4 regions of the Neobacillus sp. 19 genome follow, and region 1 is predicted to be linked to each of the others. Evidence: a T-box and tRNA genes for the amino acid it is inferred to sense, from the RefSeq annotation. Region 1 holds a T-box; the other regions hold tRNA genes.
What was found. The T-box of region 1 lies ahead of pheS (phenylalanine--tRNA ligase subunit alpha). A T-box ahead of a tRNA ligase gene usually reads a tRNA of that ligase, here a tRNA-Phe.

Region 2: it has a tRNA-Phe gene. The T-box ahead of pheS (phenylalanine--tRNA ligase subunit alpha) is inferred to sense a tRNA for this amino acid. The anticodon was not compared.
Region 3: it has a tRNA-Phe gene. The T-box ahead of pheS (phenylalanine--tRNA ligase subunit alpha) is inferred to sense a tRNA for this amino acid. The anticodon was not compared.
Region 4: it has a tRNA-Phe gene. The T-box ahead of pheS (phenylalanine--tRNA ligase subunit alpha) is inferred to sense a tRNA for this amino acid. The anticodon was not compared.

What each region holds. Positions count from the first base shown of each region.
Region 1 covers NZ_JBMPZU010000058.1:254,967-259,785, forward strand. The annotation lists gene pheT (phenylalanine--tRNA ligase subunit beta) at 1-1,706, opposite strand, end outside; gene pheS (phenylalanine--tRNA ligase subunit alpha) at 1,721-2,758, opposite strand; T-box leader at 2,888-3,136, opposite strand; gene ACO1D1_RS19015 (TrmH family RNA methyltransferase) at 3,199-3,948, opposite strand; gene sspI (small acid-soluble spore protein SspI) at 4,069-4,275, shown strand; gene ACO1D1_RS19025 (M42 family metallopeptidase) at 4,363-4,819, opposite strand, start outside.
Region 2 covers NZ_JBMPZU010000062.1:40,683-45,501, reverse strand. The annotation lists gene ACO1D1_RS20585 (hypothetical protein) at 1-1,400, opposite strand, end outside; gene ACO1D1_RS20580 (hypothetical protein) at 1,584-1,832, shown strand; tRNA gene ACO1D1_RS20575 (tRNA-Arg) at 2,010-2,083, opposite strand; tRNA gene ACO1D1_RS20570 (tRNA-Asn) at 2,189-2,263, opposite strand; tRNA gene ACO1D1_RS20565 (tRNA-Ile) at 2,286-2,359, opposite strand; tRNA gene ACO1D1_RS20560 (tRNA-Gly) at 2,365-2,438, opposite strand; tRNA gene ACO1D1_RS20555 (tRNA-Cys) at 2,451-2,524, opposite strand; tRNA gene ACO1D1_RS20550 (tRNA-His) at 2,538-2,613, opposite strand; tRNA gene ACO1D1_RS20545 (tRNA-Tyr) at 2,619-2,703, opposite strand; tRNA gene ACO1D1_RS20540 (tRNA-Phe) at 2,715-2,787, opposite strand; tRNA gene ACO1D1_RS20535 (tRNA-Asp) at 2,831-2,907, opposite strand; tRNA gene ACO1D1_RS20530 (tRNA-Met) at 2,911-2,984, opposite strand; tRNA gene ACO1D1_RS20525 (tRNA-Ser) at 3,014-3,106, opposite strand; tRNA gene ACO1D1_RS20520 (tRNA-Met) at 3,133-3,209, opposite strand; tRNA gene ACO1D1_RS20515 (tRNA-Arg) at 3,229-3,302, opposite strand; tRNA gene ACO1D1_RS20510 (tRNA-Thr) at 3,312-3,387, opposite strand; tRNA gene ACO1D1_RS20505 (tRNA-Val) at 3,703-3,778, opposite strand; tRNA gene ACO1D1_RS20500 (tRNA-Glu) at 3,782-3,856, opposite strand; rRNA gene rrf (5S ribosomal RNA) at 3,900-4,016, opposite strand; rRNA gene ACO1D1_RS20490 (23S ribosomal RNA) at 4,098-4,819, opposite strand, start outside.
Region 3 covers NZ_JBMPZU010000048.1:1,720-6,538, reverse strand. The annotation lists gene queG (tRNA epoxyqueuosine(34) reductase QueG) at 1-494, opposite strand, end outside; gene ACO1D1_RS14990 (B3/B4 domain-containing protein) at 605-1,273, shown strand; tRNA gene ACO1D1_RS14985 (tRNA-Gly) at 1,355-1,428, opposite strand; tRNA gene ACO1D1_RS14980 (tRNA-Leu) at 1,649-1,730, opposite strand; tRNA gene ACO1D1_RS14975 (tRNA-Leu) at 1,752-1,837, opposite strand; tRNA gene ACO1D1_RS14970 (tRNA-Cys) at 1,878-1,951, opposite strand; tRNA gene ACO1D1_RS14965 (tRNA-Gly) at 1,960-2,034, opposite strand; tRNA gene ACO1D1_RS14960 (tRNA-Gln) at 2,039-2,113, opposite strand; tRNA gene ACO1D1_RS14955 (tRNA-His) at 2,137-2,212, opposite strand; tRNA gene ACO1D1_RS14950 (tRNA-Trp) at 2,224-2,297, opposite strand; tRNA gene ACO1D1_RS14945 (tRNA-Tyr) at 2,307-2,391, opposite strand; tRNA gene ACO1D1_RS14940 (tRNA-Thr) at 2,420-2,492, opposite strand; tRNA gene ACO1D1_RS14935 (tRNA-Phe) at 2,512-2,587, opposite strand; tRNA gene ACO1D1_RS14930 (tRNA-Asp) at 2,596-2,672, opposite strand; tRNA gene ACO1D1_RS14925 (tRNA-Met) at 2,676-2,749, opposite strand; tRNA gene ACO1D1_RS14920 (tRNA-Val) at 2,774-2,849, opposite strand; tRNA gene ACO1D1_RS14915 (tRNA-Glu) at 2,853-2,927, opposite strand; tRNA gene ACO1D1_RS14910 (tRNA-Ser) at 2,948-3,039, opposite strand; tRNA gene ACO1D1_RS14905 (tRNA-Asn) at 3,048-3,122, opposite strand; rRNA gene rrf (5S ribosomal RNA) at 3,137-3,253, opposite strand; rRNA gene ACO1D1_RS14895 (23S ribosomal RNA) at 3,385-4,819, opposite strand, start outside.
Region 4 covers NZ_JBMPZU010000050.1:110,190-115,008, reverse strand. The annotation lists rRNA gene ACO1D1_RS15760 (23S ribosomal RNA) at 1-275, shown strand, start outside; rRNA gene rrf (5S ribosomal RNA) at 358-475, shown strand; tRNA gene ACO1D1_RS15750 (tRNA-Val) at 485-560, shown strand; tRNA gene ACO1D1_RS15745 (tRNA-Thr) at 582-654, shown strand; tRNA gene ACO1D1_RS15740 (tRNA-Lys) at 664-739, shown strand; tRNA gene ACO1D1_RS15735 (tRNA-Leu) at 754-838, shown strand; tRNA gene ACO1D1_RS15730 (tRNA-Gly) at 853-924, shown strand; tRNA gene ACO1D1_RS15725 (tRNA-Leu) at 936-1,024, shown strand; tRNA gene ACO1D1_RS15720 (tRNA-Arg) at 1,037-1,113, shown strand; tRNA gene ACO1D1_RS15715 (tRNA-Pro) at 1,124-1,200, shown strand; tRNA gene ACO1D1_RS15710 (tRNA-Ala) at 1,220-1,295, shown strand; tRNA gene ACO1D1_RS15705 (tRNA-Met) at 1,320-1,396, shown strand; tRNA gene ACO1D1_RS15700 (tRNA-Ile) at 1,422-1,498, shown strand; tRNA gene ACO1D1_RS15695 (tRNA-Ser) at 1,516-1,608, shown strand; tRNA gene ACO1D1_RS15690 (tRNA-Met) at 1,633-1,706, shown strand; tRNA gene ACO1D1_RS15685 (tRNA-Asp) at 1,710-1,786, shown strand; tRNA gene ACO1D1_RS15680 (tRNA-Phe) at 1,795-1,870, shown strand; tRNA gene ACO1D1_RS15675 (tRNA-His) at 1,896-1,971, shown strand; tRNA gene ACO1D1_RS15670 (tRNA-Gly) at 1,986-2,059, shown strand; tRNA gene ACO1D1_RS15665 (tRNA-Ile) at 2,064-2,140, shown strand; tRNA gene ACO1D1_RS15660 (tRNA-Asn) at 2,149-2,223, shown strand; tRNA gene ACO1D1_RS15655 (tRNA-Ser) at 2,228-2,318, shown strand; tRNA gene ACO1D1_RS15650 (tRNA-Glu) at 2,330-2,401, shown strand; gene glgB (1,4-alpha-glucan branching protein GlgB) at 3,155-4,819, shown strand, end outside.

The DNA of each region.
Region 1 (4,819 bases):
CTGTTGTATTTTACTACTTCTAAAAGCTGCGGCAGGATGCTTAAGCGAAGCACACTGCGCTCTTCACTCATTGGCATGGAGAGACGGATTGTACCGCGTTTATCAAGCGCAAATTGGGACGATTTTTCTTCACTAGTTAAAGAGTACGTTACAGCTTGGTACAAGCCCGCTCCCTCAAGGTATTGACGGACTTCGCGGCGTTTTCTTTGATACTCTGACAATTTCCCAGGTGTAGTGGAACCGATTGGCAATGTTTTAGGAATATTGTCATACCCATACAAGCGGGCTACTTCTTCCACAAGATCTTCTTCAATTCTAATATCACCACGGCGAGTTGGAGCCGTTACCGTAATCAAATCTTCTTCGATTGTGACTGCAAATTGCAGGCGGTCGAAGATATCTTTTACATCTTGCATAACTAAATCTGTTCCCAGGACACGATTAATTTTTTCCAAAGTAATGGAAACAACCGCCGGTTCAACCTTAAGTGTATCAGCTTCCGCAGCTCCTTCTAGTACCTCCCCGCCGGCATATTTCGCCATTAAGTATGCGGCACGTTCTCCCGCCGGACGCACACGATTAGGGTCTACCCCTTTTTCGAACCGGGCACTAGCTTCACTTCTTAAGCCGTGGTCTTTTGAAGCTTTTCTGACGGTTCCCCCGTTAAAATAGGCAGATTCCAATAAAACAGTTGTGGTATCAGAAGTTACCTCTGAATTCGCACCACCCATTACACCGGCAAGGGCTACCGGCTCTGTTCCGTTCGTAATTACAAGGTGGTCTGCCGTTAATGTTCGTTCCACATCATCAAGAGTAACAAATTTTTCGCCATCAGCAGCGCGGCGGACAAGAATTTCTTTTGAACCCAAGCGGTCATAATCAAACGCATGAAGCGGCTGGCCGTATTCTAATAAAATATAGTTTGTAATATCGACGACATTATTGTGAGGTCGGATACCGGCTGACATTAGACGCGACTGCATCCAAAGCGGTGATGGTCCAATCTTCACATTTTTGATCATTTTAGCTACATATAAAGGGTTATCCTCTTTCGCTTCTACAACAATTCTTACATAATCAGCGGCTTTTTCAACAACAGGTTCAAGGCTTGTTTCCGGAAGCTTCACTTCTCTGCCAAGAATGGCAGCCACTTCATACGCAACGCCCAGCATGCTCAAACAATCGGCTCTGTTTGGAGTCAAACTCAGTTCTAAAATTTCATCGTCCCTGCCTAATAAGGCAAGTGCATCTGCTCCAACTTCTGCATCTGCTGGAAAAACAAAGATTCCTTCAGAATATTCTTTCGGAACAACTTTCCCTTCCATTCCAAGCTCAGTTAGGGAGCAAATCATGCCGTTGGATTCTTCACCGCGAAGCTTTGCCCGTTTAATTTTAAAATTACCAGGTAATACTGCACCAACCTTCGCAACAGCAACCTTTTGACCCTGTGCCACATTCGGTGCACCGCAAATGATTTGAACGGGCTGACCTTCACCGACATCAACAAGACACCGGCTTAATTTATCGGCATTTGGGTGCTGGTCACGTTCTAATACATGCCCGACAACGACACCTTTAATCCCTTCGTTTAATACGTCTACACCTTCCACTTCAATCCCGCTTTTAGTAATCTTTTCAGCTAATTCAGCTGCTGTTACTCCAGTTAAATCGATATAGTCCTGGAGCCATTTATATGAAACGAACATGTCGTCATCCTCCTTTATTCGTGTTTAGAAAACTGTTTTAAAAATCTAACATCATTTGTATAGAAGTGTCTGATATCATCGACACCGTATTTCAACATCGCAATCCGCTCTGGACCCATTCCAAATGCAAATCCAGTGTATTTTTTAGAATCATAGCCAGCCATCTCAAGGACGTTTGGATGAACCATTCCGGCGCCAAGAATTTCGATCCAGCCCGTTTGTTTACATACGCTGCATCCATGGCCGCCGCAAATTTTACATGAAATATCCATTTCAACAGATGGTTCCGTGAACGGGAAAAAGCTTGGTCTTAGGCGGATTTCTCGGTCATCACCAAACATTTTTTTGGCGAAAACCTCTAATGTTCCTTTCAGATCGCTCATGCGAATATTCTCACCAACCACAAGTCCCTCGATTTGCATAAATTGATGAGAATGCGTCGCATCGTCATTATCACGACGGTACACTTTACCAGGGCAAATAATTTTAATTGGGCCCTTCCCCTGGTGCTTCTCCATTGTCCGTGCCTGGACAGGTGATGTGTGCGTGCGCATCAAAATTTCTTCTGTGATATAGAACGAGTCTTGCATGTCGCGGGCAGGATGACCCTTCGGTAAGTTAAGAGCTTCGAAGTTATAATAATCCTGCTCAACCTCTGGACCTTCAGCAACTTGATAACCCATGCCAATAAACAAATCCTCAATTTCTTCAATGATTCTTGTAAGTGGATGGTGGTTTCCAGCCTTTACAGGGCGGCCTGGCAAGGTCACGTCAATGCTTTCTGAAGCGAGCTTTTCAAGCACAGCAGCTTCTTCTAATCCTTTTTGTTTTGCCTCTATCTTTACAGCAATCGCTTCACGGACCTCATTGGCAAGTGCTCCCATAACAGGGCGCTCTTCAGCAGACAACTTACCCATCCCGCGCAGCACTTCTGTGATGGGACCCTTTTTCCCTAAATACGCAACGCGAATATCATTCAATTCTTTCAAGCTTGCAGACAGCTCAATCTTCTGAATAGCCTCTTCCTGCAATTCCTTCAAACGTTCTTGCATCGTTACATCCTCCTTATTTTTAATACAATGGTAGTAAAAAGGGTGTCAGGCACCATTACTAGTACAATGACAGTAGAAAGGGTGTCAGGCACCATTTCTACTGTGAAAGACAAAAAAACCCCATCCCTGGAAAGGGACGAGGTTTGTGTTTCGCGGTACCACCCTTGTAAACACGATATGTATGAATATATGTGTTCGCTTCGTTGGGATAACGGCTTTTAGCCGGTGCATCTTTACATTTTTATAGTCAAAAATGGTCCCGATGCCAACTCAGGAGGTGAACTTCTCAAGTCTTGTATCATAAAAGTGCTTTCAGTCGCGGCACTTTCTCCCTATATGATCAATCGACAAGATACTTTTCTCCGTCATCGTTTTTGTTATTATCAATATTGTTCACTATTATATAATAAATTCACTGAAAAGGTCAAACCAGTACAAGCCTATTTTTTCAAATAATAGAGCAGGATCCCGGTGGCAACAGCGACATTCAGTGACTCACTTTTGCCGTAAATCGGAATATACAGGTTGGCGGTGGTGCGTGTAAGGATGTCTTGATCCACGCCATTTCCTTCGTTTCCTACAACTAGCGCAAAAGAATCCGCACTTGAAATTTCAGTATAGGCAGATGCCCCTTCTAGTGCCGTTCCATAAACGGGTACTTTCTCCCCTTGAAGCTTATCCATCCATTCGTGCAGGTCACCTCTAATGATGGGAAGGTGAAAATGGCTTCCCTGGGCAGATCTAAGGGCCTTTGCGTTAAAAGGATCCACACTTCCCTTTCCGATAATGACGGCATCTATCCCCGCTGCATCAGCCGTACGAATCATCGTTCCTAGATTTCCAGGATCCTGAACAGCATCGATGAGCAGATAAGTTTTTGCTTCCTGAACTTCAGGATTCAACTGACGGCATACAGCATAAATTCCCTGCGGCGCTTCTGTTTCGGATAAAGAATTCGAAATCTCATCCGTGACAAAGGTAACTGGCGTTCCGGCAGGATCCCACCGGGGAGGCAGCCCCACTTTTTCCGATACAATAATTTCTACAATTTGCTCATCTTGTTTTAATGCTTCTTCTACTAAATGAAAGCCTTCAATTAAAAATGTTCCGGACTTATCACGTTCTTTTTTTGTTAATAGTTTTTTCCATTGTTTTACTTTAGGATTATTTTCAGATTCAATACGTTTCAAAACAGTGTTCTCCTTTAAAAAATCTCATCTAATTAATCATAATCATAACAATAATACATAATTAAACCAAAAATAGAAAACATATTAGAGAAATAAAGGATTAAAAAGGAGTGTTTAGACATGAATTTAAACCTTAGAAATGCTATTATTCACAATGTTTCCGGCAACACCCAAGATCAATTAGAAGATACAATCGTCGATGCAATCCAAAACGGGGAAGAAAAGATGCTCCCTGGACTTGGCGTCTTATTTGAAATCATTTGGAAAAACTCATCAGAAGAAGAAAAGAAAGAAATGCTTACCGTGCTTGAAAGCGGGCTAAAGTAATAATCCCTAAGCTGCCAACCATTAATCGGCAGCTCTTTTTATTCAAAAAAATCCCTGGCGAAAAACTTCTGCCAGGGATTTCCTATTTTATTCAAAAGTAATTTTATCAACGGTCTCACGATCTAAGCGTTTGATCACTTCAACAATCAATTTAACCGCATTTTCGTAATCATCACGATGAAGCATAGCCGCATGTGAATGGATATAACGCGTAGCGATCGTAATAGCTAGTGCCGGAACGCCATTATGTGTCAAATGAATCGAGCCGGCATCCGTTCCCCCGCCAGGAATGGATTCGAATTGATAAGGAATATTCAATTCATCCGCTGTATCGGTTACTAAATCACGCAAGCCTTTATGGGACACCATAGACGCATCGTAAACCACAATTTGAGGGCCTTTACCCATCTTACTCATTGCTTCTTTTTCAGAAATTCCAGGTGTGTCGCCGGCAATTCCAACATCGACTGCAAAACCGATATCCGGTTGAATTTTGTAGGTTGCCGTCTTAGCACCGCGCAAGCCAACCTCTTCTTGAACCGCC
Region 2 (4,819 bases), on a different contig from region 1:
CATTTACCGCTAATGTACTTCCAGCCACCGGAAGCCATGACACCATTTTTATCAAAAATATATAACTGACCGCCAATGTAATGAGAACCCGTTACCATATATCCTTCTTCAGTGTCTAAGTAATACCAATTCTTGTTCCAGTAAACCCAGCCTGTGACGAGCTGCCCGCCCGATTTGAAATAATACCAATCCCCTTCAATGAGCTGCCAGCCCGATTGCATTGCTCCATCATGATTAAAATAGTAGATATCTTCATTAATCATCGCAAACCCAGTGATCATCGTGCCATATTCATCGAAAAAATACCATTTGTGATTAATATACTGCCAGTCATACACGAGCACACCATTCGGTAAAAAATAATACCAGCCATCCTCGATATATTTCCAGCCAACCACCATTTCGCCCTTTTCATTCAGGTAGTATTCATGATCATCGACCAAAATCCACCCAGTCTCCATCACACCGGACTCATCAAAATAATAACGCTTCTGATTGATAGTAAACCAACCGGTTACAGGTTTTCCCGCTTCATTATAATAGTAACGCTCACCGTTAATATCTACCCAGCCCGCGGCTGCTTTTACCGTGAAATCCAGGTTACTAAAATCTCTCGTATTTCCTTCTTTATAATAGAAGCTATTATAAAAAAATTGATAGTTTGCATTGTATCGATCCGTTACCAGAATATGATCCAGCTTCCACGTTCCCGTCGCAAACGAATGATCAATCATAATCGAAGCCACTTGTGGATTAGAGGAATCGCTTAATCGAAACGTCCGTAACTCATTCTGTGGGGTGCGATAAACGGCTTCAATTTTGGTAGAGTCATATGTTCCTAAATGATTTAACCCTGTTGCCGAAATGTTTAATGTTGTACCAAACGAAACCTGATTCTTATCAATGCTCACAGATCCTAATTGTGGCTGATATCCAGCCGGATCGACATAAAAATTTCCTGCTCGTAAATCGATTGCCGCGGCATCACCCGGGAACAATTCAGCATTTTTAAAAGAATAATTGGACCCATTAAGATGAACGGTTATATCGCTAACTTTCCAATTCCCTTTTGCATGAAAGTCCTCTACTTTTAAGCGAGTAACATACTTTTTCGTTGCCTCATCATACTTCAAATAGGCTGCCCTTTCATAGGTCTGTCCATGATCATCCGCTCGTATCGTGAGGGAGACAGTAGAAGCAACCTCCTCCGAATCGATCCCTACATCTAAGCTGATGTTAATGGAATCGCCCACTTTGGCCTCCTTTGGACTAACTTGTAAATCCTTCACCACCACTCCCGCAGCAAGTGCATGGTTACTAGCAACATATGAACCTAGTAAAACAAACAATACAACAAATAAACTCCTAAACAGCCAACCAGAAACACGACTTCTCTCCACTTTTATCCCCCTAAAAATTTCAGATACCTTCATTATATATACATATGGAACAATCTGTCATTAGGAATAATCTATTTCTATCCCTAATCTGATTTGGGGAGTTCAATGGTGAAAAAGCTCTAGTAACTCTCGAATGAGATACAGGATCCACCGGTGCTTATCACCGTTCTATTAGCGGATAACTTGTTTCAATCAGCGCTTTTCACCGTTCTATCAGCGGATAACCTGTTTCAATCAGCGCTTTTCACCGTTCTATCAGCGGATAACCTGTTTCAATCAGCGCTTTTCACCGTTCTATCGGCGGATAACCCGATTCAATCAGCGCTTTTCACCGTTCTATCGGCGGATAACCTGTTTCAATCAGCGCTTTTCACCGTTCTATCAGCGGATAACCTGTTTCAATCAGCGCTTTTCACCGTTACTCCGCTTTAATGGAAACATCAAATATCCCAGTCTTTTTTTGCAAATAAAAAACCTCCAAACATAATGTTTTGGAAGTTGATTTGCTTAACGACTTTATCAAGGAATTTCATTAAAGTTAGAATACCTTTAGTTTTCCCTAATGTCGTTAAACCTTTGATACTATTAAGTTACTTAAAGTAAAAAATACGCGCCTTAGAGGATTCGAACCTCTGACCGTACGCTTAGAAGGCGTATGCTCTATCCAGCTGAGCTAAAGGCGCATTATATGAATGGCGGCAGAATTTGACCCTCGCGCCGGTTACCCGACCTACACCCTTAGCAGGGGTGCCTCTTCAACCTATTTAGTACTTCTCCCTAAAATAAAATGGCTCCGCAGGTAGGATTCGAACCTACGACCGATCGGTTAACAGCCGATTGCTCTACCACTGAGCTACTGCGGAACAATTAGAATATTTAGGATGATGGGCCTAAATGGACTTGAACCATCGACCTCACGCTTATCAGGCGTGCGCTCTAACCAGCTGAGCTATAGGCCCAAAGGTGGAGCGGGTGATGAGAATCGAACTCACAACATCAGCTTGGAAGGCTGAGGTTTTACCACTAAACTACACCCGCATAGAAAAGATTTGGAGGCAGCACCCGGATTTGAACCGGGGATAAAGGTTTTGCAGACCTCTGCCTTACCACTTGGCTATGCTGCCTCATTATTACTAATGGGGCGGCTGATGGGAATCGAACCCACGAATGTCGGAACCACAATCCGATGCGTTAACCACTTCGCCACAACCGCCATGATGGTGGAGGGGGACGGATTCGAACCGCCGAACCCTGAGGGAGCGGATTTACAGTCCGCCGCGTTTAGCCACTTCGCTACCCCTCCAAATAAAAAGATGGCTCAGGACGGAATCGAACCGCCGACACAAGGATTTTCAGTCCTTTGCTCTACCGACTGAGCTACTGAGCCAAAAAAATTATATTTCAACAGTAGATACCTACTGGAATAAAAATGGCGGTCCGGACGGGACTCGAACCCGCGACCTCCTGCGTGACAGGCAGGCATTCTAACCAACTGAACTACCGGACCATATTGCGGGGACAGGATTTGAACCTGCGACCTTCGGGTTATGAGCCCGACGAGCTACCAGACTGCTCCACCCCGCGATAATAATTAATAAAGTTTTGTGATTTAATGGCGGAGGAAGAGGGATTCGAACCCCCGCGCGGTTTAACCCGCCTGTCGGTTTTCAAGACCGATCCCTTCAGCCGGACTTGGGTATTCCTCCATTTTATATAAAATCACAAAATCATTTGGTAGCGGCGGAGGGGATCGAACCCCCGACCTTACGGGTATGAACCGTACGCTCTAGCCAGCTGAGCTACACCGCCGTTTTTAAAAAAATAATAACGCGCCCGAAAGGAGTCGAACCCATAACCTTCTGATCCGTAGTCAGACGCTCTATCCAATTGAGCTACGGGCGCATTTTTTTATGGTGCCGGCTAGAGGACTTGAACCCCCAACCTACTGATTACAAGTCAGTTGCTCTACCAATTGAGCTAAACCGGCATAATTTTGATAAAACATTGGTGTGTACACGCTTGCTTTGTTATCGTCGTCCCGACTTCAGAAAGCTTATTCAAGCAGCAGCTCCGTCGGTACGCTGAAGATTTTTCAAGGAAGCATATTCGGTCGTGCTCTACCAATTGAGCTAAACCGGCATAATTTTGAATAAATATTAATGTGTACACGCTTGTTTTGTAATCGTCGTCCCGACTTCAGAAAGCTTTTTCAAGCAGCAGCTCAGTCGGTACGCTGAAGATTTTTCAAAGAAGCATTTTCGGTCGTGCTCTACCAATTGAGCTAAACCGGCATAATTATTTATGGTGGAGGATGACGGGATCGAACCGCCGACCCTCTGCTTGTAAGGCAGATGCTCTCCCAGCTGAGCTAATCCTCCATATGGTGACCCCTACGGGATTCGAACCCGTGTTACCGCCGTGAAAGGGCGGTGTCTTAACCGCTTGACCAAGGGGCCAACTATAAAATAAGGCAAAATAATAGCCCCAATTAGGGGCTTAGCCTGGCAACGTCCTACTCTCACAGGGGCGCATGCCCCAACTACCATCGGCGCTGAGAAGCTTAACTTCCGTGTTCGGTATGGGAACGGGTGTGACCTTCTCGCCATTGTTACCAGACTATTTATTTGAGGTTTCATTCCCTCAAAACTAGATAATGCAGAAGAAGTTTTTTGTAAAAATGAGTTCAACCAATTAAAAATGGTTAAGTCCTCGATCGATTAGTATCAGTCAGCTCCACATGTCGCCACGCTTCCACCTCTGACCTATCAACCTGATCATCTTTCAGGGATCTTACTAGCTTGACGCTATGGGAAATCTCATCTTGAGGGGGGCTTCATGCTTAGATGCTTTCAGCACTTATCCCGTCCGCACATAGCTACCCAGCGATGCCTTTGGCAAGACAACTGGTACACCAGCGGTGCGTCCATCCCGGTCCTCTCGTACTAAGGACAGCTCCTCTCAAATTTCCTGCGCCCACGACGGATAGGGACCGAACTGTCTCACGACGTTCTGAACCCAGCTCGCGTACCGCTTTAATGGGCGAACAGCCCAACCCTTGGGACCGACTACAGCCCCAGGATGCGATGAGCCGACATCGAGGTGCCAAACCTCCCCGTCGATGTGGACTCTTGGGGGAGATAAGCCTGTTATCCCCGGGGTAGCTTTTATCCGTTGAGCGATGGCCCTTCCATGCGGAACCACCGGATCACTAAGCCCGACTTTCGTCCCTGCTCGACTTGTAGGTCTCGCAGTCAAGCTCCCTTGTGCCTTTACACTCTACGAATGATTTCCAACCATTCTGAGGGAACCTTTGGGCGCCTCCGTTACTCTTTAGGAGGCGACCGCCCCAGTCAAACTGCCCACCTGACACTGTCTCCCACCCCGATGAGGGGTGCGGGTTAGAATTTCAATACAGCCAG
Region 3 (4,819 bases), on a different contig from region 1:
GAGCCAAATTCCGGTGTAATAATGGCACAGTTTTTTCCGCTCCAGCCAATTCCGGCTCTTTCAGCAACTGCCCGGTCTGATAGCTCCCCAGTATCAACCATTGATCTTAACCGGGCATCAGGGATATTAGAGATAATAAATTCTTCCAGCCTTTTCAACCGGTCCCGAAGAATATGATGATAATCTAGCCCCCAAGAGGCTCTGCTGAATATCCCTCTCCGCTCACCCTTCCTGCCTTCCTTCCGTTCCTTCATTTTTGATGGATAAGCGAGGGCAATCGAAATAATTGAGCGAGGCTCTTCAAGCAGCAATGAGGGTGTAACTCGTTTCTCGATATCCGGCTCCTCAAATCCTGATTGATAGCCAAGAGCCTGCTGTCTAATTAAACGATTTTTTAATTCATCGAATGGATCTGCTGTAGTGAACCCGATTTTATCAATGCCAATCTCTTTACTGAAGGCAATAAGTTCAGTTTTTAATCTATTTACATCCATTTCAATTCCCTCCTTTCCAAAATACTTCGTCTATTTTAAAGTTGATAAGATTATTAGCTGCACATCTAATTATGATAAACTATTTTTAATGAAATTTGGAGGTGGAATCGTTGGAAATTCAACTTTCAACGGAAATAATCGAGCAAATTCCCGGCTTTAAACTTGGGGTAATTGAATACAGAAATATCACAGTAGGAGATTCACCACAAATGCTTAAGGGCAGACTGCAGCTTTTTCAAGAGTCGATTTATTTTGATTTAGAAAACACTAATGTAACAGACCTTCCGGGCTTACAAGAATGGCGCAACGTATTTAAACAGACTGGTAAAGATCCAAATCGCTACCGTCCCTCTGCAGAAAGCTTATATAGACGGGTACAATCGCAAAATTATCTTTCTTCGGTGCAAAGTGCTATTGATATCAATAATTTTTTTTCACTTCAGTATCAAGTGCCGATTGGAATTTATGACCTTGATCTTATCCAAGGGTCAGTTGAAATACGAATTGGTAAAGCCGGCGAGGAGTACATAGGATTAAACGGGAGGAAAAATTCTTTAGATCGATTACTTTTGGCCGCTGATCAAGAGGGACCTTTTGGCAGCCCGTTTGTCGATTCAGAACGAACACCCGTAAAATATACTACGAAAAATGCTTTACAAATCATTTATTTACGGCCATCAACCGATATCGAAAATGCTGAAAAGCTGACACTTTCATTAATGGACATGTTTTTACAAATTCATGGCGGGGAAGGTACATTTCATATTCTTGAATGCTAGAAGGCATCCTTTTTTAATGTAATGAAAAAACGCAATGCATCGTTCTCCTATGTAACGATACACTGCGTTAGTTAATATGTATGGAGCGGGTGATGGGAATCGAACCCACTACATCAGCTTGGAAGGCTGAGGTTTTACCAGTAAACTACACCCGCATGTTTTGATTAAATATGACAAATTGATGAACTGACTGTTATTATAATACACACAATTCTTCCATACGTCAAGTAGCTTCATCGAAATTTGTCGATTTTTTTCACTTTACTAAACAACGCTTCTTTATGTTTTTTCTTCTGCGAATTGTCCATCATACGAATAAAAAACAAAAAAGGTTTTCTACATGGTATGTGAAAAACCTTTTTATCATCGAATTGATACCGGTGGTCGGGGTCGAACCGACACTCCTCACGGAACACGATTTTGAGTCGTGCGCGTCTGCCAATTCCGCCACACCGGCGTATTAAGATGTTTGAAGCAATGCCGAGAACCGGAATCGAACCGGTACGGTAGTCACCTACCGCAGGATTTTAAGTCCTGTGCGTCTGCCAGTTCCGCCACCCCGGCAAAAATCAATTACTTATTTTAATCCATGAAAGATAAAATTTGGAGGCGGCAACCGGATTCGAACCGGTGGTAAAGGTTTTGCAGACCTCTGCCTTACCACTTGGCTATGCCGCCGTATATTTTGGAGCGGAAGACGGGATTCGAACCCGCGACCCCCACCTTGGCAAGGTGGTGTTCTACCACTGAACTACTTCCGCAGAATGGCTGGGCTAGCTGGATTTGAACCAACGCATGTCGCAGTCAAAGTGCGATGCCTTACCGCTTGGCTATAGCCCAATGATAATAATAAAATATTTTTATGGGGCGACTGATGGGAATCGAACCCACGAATGTCGGAACCACAATCCGATGCGTTAACCACTTCGCCACAATCGCCACAATATGATTGGCAGGGGTAGTAGGAATTGAACCCACACCAAAGGTTTTGGAGACCTTCGTTCTACCTTTAAACTATACCCCTATAAATAAATGGTGGAGGGGGACGGATTCGAACCGCCGAACCCGGAGGGAGCGGATTTACAGTCCGCCGCGTTTAGCCACTTCGCTACCCCTCCACTATAATATGTTATTGTCAGCTTAAGGTGCCGACGAGAGGAATTGAACCCCCAACCTACTGATTACGATTCAGTTGCTCTACCAATTGAGCTACATCGGCAATCAATTAAATGAATAAATGGTGGCTCAGGACGGAATCGAACCGCCGACACAAGGATTTTCAGTCCTTTGCTCTACCGACTGAGCTACTGAGCCACTCTAAATGGCGGTCTGGACGGGACTCGAACCCGCGACCTCCTGCGTGACAGGCAGGCATTCTAACCAACTGAACTACCAGACCAAATTGCGGGGACAGGATTTGAACCTGCGACCTTCGGGTTATGAGCCCGACGAGCTACCGGACTGCTCCACCCCGCGATAATAATAATAATTAGAGCATTATGGTGGAGGATGACGGGATCGAACCGCCGACCCTCTGCTTGTAAGGCAGATGCTCTCCCAGCTGAGCTAATCCTCCAAATGGTGACCCCTACGGGATTCGAACCCGTGTTACCGCCGTGAAAGGGCGGTGTCTTAACCGCTTGACCAAGGGGCCATATTGTTACAATGTTTTTATGGCGGAGAGCAAGGGATTTGAACCCTTGAGACAGGGTTACCCGCCTACACGATTTCCAATCGTGCTCCTTCGGCCACTCGGACAGCTCTCCAACAAAAATGGCTCCGCAGGTAGGACTCGAACCTACGACCGATCGGTTAACAGCCGATAGCTCTACCACTGAGCTACTGCGGAATAATATGATTACAGCCTGGCAACGTCCTACTCTCACAGGGGCGCATGCCCCAACTACCATCGGCGCTGAGAAGCTTAACTTCCGTGTTCGGTATGGGAACGGGTGTGACCTTCTCGCCATTGTTACCAGACTATTTTATCGACACTATTTTATTATAATGTCTTTTTCATATTTTTCAAGAGGAAATTTAATTTTTTTCATTCCCTCAAAACTAGATAATGCAGAAGAAGTTTTTGTAAAAACGAGTTCAACCAATTTGAAATGGTTAAGTCCTCGATCGATTAGTATCAGTCAGCTCCACATGTCGCCATGCTTCCACCTCTGACCTATCAACCTGATCATCTTTCAGGGATCTTACTAGCTTGACGCTATGGGAAATCTCATCTTGAGGGGGGCTTCATGCTTAGATGCTTTCAGCACTTATCCCGTCCGCACATAGCTACCCAGCGATGCCTTTGGCAAGACAACTGGTACACCAGCGGTGCGTCCATCCCGGTCCTCTCGTACTAAGGACAGCTCCTCTCAAATTTCCTGCGCCCACGACGGATAGGGACCGAACTGTCTCACGACGTTCTGAACCCAGCTCGCGTACCGCTTTAATGGGCGAACAGCCCAACCCTTGGGACCGACTACAGCCCCAGGATGCGATGAGCCGACATCGAGGTGCCAAACCTCCCCGTCGATGTGGACTCTTGGGGGAGATAAGCCTGTTATCCCCGGGGTAGCTTTTATCCGTTGAGCGATGGCCCTTCCATGCGGAACCACCGGATCACTAAGCCCGACTTTCGTCCCTGCTCGACTTGTAGGTCTCGCAGTCAAGCTCCCTTGTGCCTTTACACTCTACGAATGATTTCCAACCATTCTGAGGGAACCTTTGGGCGCCTCCGTTACTCTTTAGGAGGCGACCGCCCCAGTCAAACTGCCCACCTGACACTGTCTCCCACCCCGATCAGGGGTGCGGGTTAGAATTTCAATACAGCCAGGGTAGTATCCCACCGACGCCTCCACCGAAGCTAGCGCTCCGGCTTCTCAGGCTCCTACCTATCCTGTACAAGCTGTACCAAAATTCAATATCAGGCTACAGTAAAGCTCCACGGGGTCTTTCCGTCCTGTCGCGGGTAACCTGCATCTTCACAGGTACTATAATTTCACCGAGTCTCTCGTTGAGACAGTGCCCAGATCGTTACGCCTTTCGTGCGGGTCGGAACTCTACCCGACAAGGAATTTCGCTACCTTAGGACCGTTATAGTTACGGCCGCCGTTTACTGGGGCTTCGATTCAGAGCTTCGCTTGCGCTAACCCCTCCTCTTAACCTTCCAGCACCGGGCAGGCGTCAGCCCCTATACTTCGCCTTGCGGCTTCGCAGAGACCTGTGTTTTTGCTAAACAGTCGCCTGGGCCTATTCACTGCGGCTCTTCAGGGCTATGAACCCTAAAGAGCACCCCTTCTCCCGAAGTTACGGGGTCATTTGCCGAGTTCCTTAACGAGAGTTCTCTCGCTCACCTTAGGATTCTCTCCTCGCCTACCTGTGTCGGTTTGCGGTACGGGCACCTTGAATCTCGCTAGAGGCTTTTCTTGGCAGTGTGGAATCAGGAACTTCGGTACTAAATTTCCCTCGCTGTCACAGCTCAGCCTTTACGGTGAACGGATTTTCCTATTCACCAGCCTAACTGCTTAGACGCGCATATCCAACAGC
Region 4 (4,819 bases), on a different contig from region 1:
CGCAGGAAATTTGAGAGGAGCTGTCCTTAGTACGAGAGGACCGGGATGGACGCACCGCTGGTGTACCAGTTGTCTTGCCAAAGGCATCGCTGGGTAGCTATGTGCGGACGGGATAAGTGCTGAAAGCATCTAAGCATGAAGCCCCCCTCAAGATGAGATTTCCCATAGCGTCAAGCTAGTAAGATCCCTGAAAGATGATCAGGTTGATAGGTCAGAGGTGGAAGCATGGCGACATGTGGAGCTGACTGATACTAATCGATCGAGGACTTAACCATTTTTAAGTGGTTGAACTCGTTTTTACAAAAAACTTCTTCTGCATTATCTAGTTTTGAGGGAATGAAAACCTCAAATAAATAGTCTGGTAACTAATGGCGAGAAGGTCACACCCGTTCCCATACCGAACACGGAAGTTAAGCTTCTCAGCGCCGATGGTAGTTGGGGCATGCGCCCCTGTGAGAGTAGGACGTTGCCAGGCTTTATATATGGAGGATTAGCTCAGCTGGGAGAGCATCTGCCTTACAAGCAGAGGGTCGGCGGTTCGATCCCGTCATCCTCCACCATAAATAATTATGTTAACAATTGCCGGGGTAGCTCAATTGGTAGAGCAACTGACTTGTAATCAGTAGGTTGGGGGTTCAAGTCCTCTCGCCGGCACCTTTGTACGAGCCATTAGCTCAGTTGGTAGAGCATCTGACTTTTAATCAGAGGGTCGAAGGTTCGAGTCCTTCATGGCTCACCATTTAAAATTAATATGCGGGTGTGGCGGAATTGGCAGACGCACCAGACTTAGGATCTGGCGCCGCAAGGCGTGGGGGTTCGACTCCCTTCACCCGCACCATTTAATTTTGATATGCGGAAGTAGTTCAGTGGTAGAACACCACCTTGCCAAGGTGGGGGTCGCGGGTTCGAATCCCGTCTTCCGCTCTCTATGTAGTGCCGGGGTGGCGGAACTGGCAGACGCACAGGACTTAAAATCCTGCGGTAGGTGACTACCGTACCGGTTCGATTCCGGTCCTCGGCACCATTCTAAATTAATGCGCCCGTAGCTCAATTGGATAGAGCGTCTGACTACGGATCAGAAGGTTATGGGTTCGACTCCTTTCGGGCGCGCCATTAAGTTTAACGGGAAGTAGCTCAGCTTGGTAGAGCACTTGGTTTGGGACCAAGGGGTCGCAGGTTCGAATCCTGTCTTCCCGACCATTTCAATTATTATACTTTTGGGGCCTTAGCTCAGCTGGGAGAGCGCCTGCTTTGCACGCAGGAGGTCAGCGGTTCGATCCCGCTAGGCTCCACCAAACTTTCGTATAAAATTCAATTATGGCGGTGTAGCTCAGCTGGCTAGAGCGTACGGTTCATACCCGTAAGGTCGGGGGTTCGATCCCCTCCGCCGCTACCAAATTTTTAAAAAATATTTTCAACTTGGACCTTTAGCTCAGCTGGTTAGAGCAGACGGCTCATAACCGTCCGGTCGTAGGTTCGAGTCCTACAAGGTCCACCAGTAACACTTTATAATATGGAGGAATACCCAAGTCCGGCTGAAGGGATCGGTCTTGAAAACCGACAGGCGGGTTAAATCGCGCGGGGGTTCGAATCCCTCTTCCTCCGCCATATTATTTTAACAGTTTTTATTATCGCGGGGTGGAGCAGTCTGGTAGCTCGTCGGGCTCATAACCCGAAGGTCGCAGGTTCAAATCCTGTCCCCGCAATTCGGTCTGGTAGTTCAGTTGGTTAGAATGCCTGCCTGTCACGCAGGAGGTCGCGGGTTCGAGTCCCGTCCAGACCGCCATCTAAAGTGGCTCAGTAGCTCAGTCGGTAGAGCAAAGGACTGAAAATCCTTGTGTCGGCGGTTCGATTCCGTCCTGAGCCACCATTTTATTTTAAATTTTATATGTATGGCGGTTGTGGCGAAGTGGTTAACGCATCGGATTGTGGTTCCGACATTCGTGGGTTCGATTCCCATCAGCCGCCCCATCATCTTTAACAATGCGGGTGTAGTTTAGTGGTAAAACCTCAGCCTTCCAAGCTGATGTTGTGAGTTCGATTCTCATCACCCGCTCCATTAGGGGCCTATAGCTCAGCTGGTTAGAGCGCACGCCTGATAAGCGTGAGGTCGATGGTTCGAGTCCATTTAGGCCCACCATATTTTATTCCGCAGTAGCTCAGTGGTAGAGCTATCGGCTGTTAACCGATCGGTCGTAGGTTCGAGTCCTACCTGCGGAGCCATTATGGGGAAGTACTCAAGAGGCTGAAGAGGCGCCCCTGCTAAGGGTGTAGGTCGGGTAACCGGCGCGAGGGTTCAAATCCCTCCTTCTCCGCCATAATTTTAAACGGCCCCTTGGTCAAGCGGTTAAGACACCGCCCTTTCACGGCGGTAACACGGGTTCGAATCCCGTAGGGGTCATATGAAAAAACTGATAACAATTTGTTATCAGTTTTTTTGTGCCTATTAAATAATTAAGGGCAGGACCACGGCCTACGCCATCCTTTAAAGCTTAATAATGAGTTGTAGAAAAAAGTTGGAACGTCGTAGATAAAACCTGAAAAGTTGTTGATAAAAGATTAAAAGTCGTAGTTAAAACCTGAAAAGTTGTTGATAAAAGATTAAAAGTCGTAGATAAAACATCAGAAGTCGTCGGTAAAGGGTAAGGCCATATATGATTATGCCCGTGATCCCTAAAAAACTGAAAGAACGGAAATAAAAAAGATATATAATGCCCATGTGCGTGAAAAGATTAAACAGATGGTAACAATATATAATCTGAACATCGCCCCACCCTCCACTAGCAGCGCCCTTATCCCAAACTCCACCTAAGATTAAAACTCATTATATCGATATAATATTTAATCACTTAAACCAATCTTGAAAACCATTGATAACGCTTACATCTTCCTGTTTTCTCCTGTTTTCACACCACGAAATTATTAGTATTTAAATAATTTTTTTCATAAAAAAAATAAAAAACTTTATAAGATTATGTCGAATAAAGATGAAATATATGTCGGACATACTCGAAAAATGTAATAAAAAGTCTCTGTGTAGCAATAAACATCACAAGATGTCAGAAAAGATAAAAAAGTATTTCGAGGAAAATAAGACAATTGCGCTTATAATTGGTCATTGAAATACATATTTTCATTGAGGATGAGGAGAGCCATGACTGTGAACACGTTTTTTCCAACTGATTATCAGTTGCACTTGTTTCATGAAGGCAACTACTTTCAAAGTCATCAGCTTTTTGGCGCTCATATCTTAAAGAATTCCAATCAAGTATATACTCGATTTTGTGTATGGGCCCCTAACGCCTCTCAAGTGAGGCTCCTGGGCAATTTTAATAACTGGAATGGTAATGGATATGAACTTCAGAAGGTTAATGATGAAGGAGTATGGATTATTGTTGTCAATCAAGACCTAGAAGGAAAGATATACAAGTATGAAATTATTTCACAAACAGGAGAAAGGCATTTAAAGGCAGATCCCTTTGCATTTTATTCGGAAGTAAGACCCGATACTGCTTCTATTGTTTACTCGTTTAACCAATATACGTGGCAAGACACTCATTGGATGAACCGAAGGGAAAAAAAGAATTTTTTATCAGAGCCAGCTGTCATTTATGAGGTTCATCTAGGTTCTTGGAGAAAGAATGCCAATGGTGACTACATAACCTATAAGGACATGGCAGCAAAGCTTATTCCTTATGTAATAGAGCACGGTTTCACCCATATTGAAATATTACCGCTTGTCGAGCATCCGCTCGATGACTCATGGGGGTATCAAGGAACTGGTTATTTCTCAGTGACGTCCAGGTATGGTACACCCGATGACTTTAGATATTTTGTGGACCAGTGTCATCAGCAAGGGATCGGTGTCATTCTTGACTGGGTTCCAGGTCATTTCTGCAAAGATGCACACGGGCTATATCGTTTTGATGGTACACATATTTATTCATATAGCCATGTTCATGACAGAGAAAATGTCGTATGGGGAACGGCGAATTTTGATTTAGGAAAAGGTGAGGTCCAAAGCTTTCTTATTTCAAACGCGCTATATTGGATTGACTATTTTCATATTGATGGTTTTCGAATGGATGCGGTCGCGAATATCATCTACTGGCCCAATGCCGACCAGGGAAAGAGAGAGAATCCGTTTGGCATTCATTTTTTGAAAAAATTAAATCATGCGGTCCATGAACATGATCCCCATTTTTTAATGATTGGTGAGGATTCGACCGAGTTCCCTCAAGTGACAACACCCGTTCACTACGGCGGCCTCGGCTTTGATTACAAATGGAATATGGGCTGGATGAATGACATGCTTGAGTATATGGAAACACCTCCATATTCACGGCCCCATGCCCATTCCAAGGTAACATTTTCACTTTTATATGCCTTTTTGGAAAACTTTATGCTCCCATTTTCACACGATGAAGTGGTTCATGGGAAAAAGTCTCTACTTGATAAAATGCCCGGGGATTATTGGGAAAAATTTGCCCAGCTTAAACTTTTATTAGGCTATATGTTTGCTCATCCAGGAAAGAAACTACTATTCATGGGTTTCGAATTTGGCCAGTTTGCAGAGTGGAATGACAAAGAGGAGTTAGACTGGAACTTAATGGAATATGACATGCACAGTAATTTAAATTCATATGTAAAAGTATTAACAAAACTTTATAAACGAACGAAATCATTATATGAATTGGATCATTTACAGGATGGGTTTGAGTGGATTGATGCCAATAACAGCAGCCAATCGATTTTTTCCTTCATTCGGAAAGGGAAAAAGAAAGAGGATTATGTCATTATTGTCTGCAATTTTACGGGT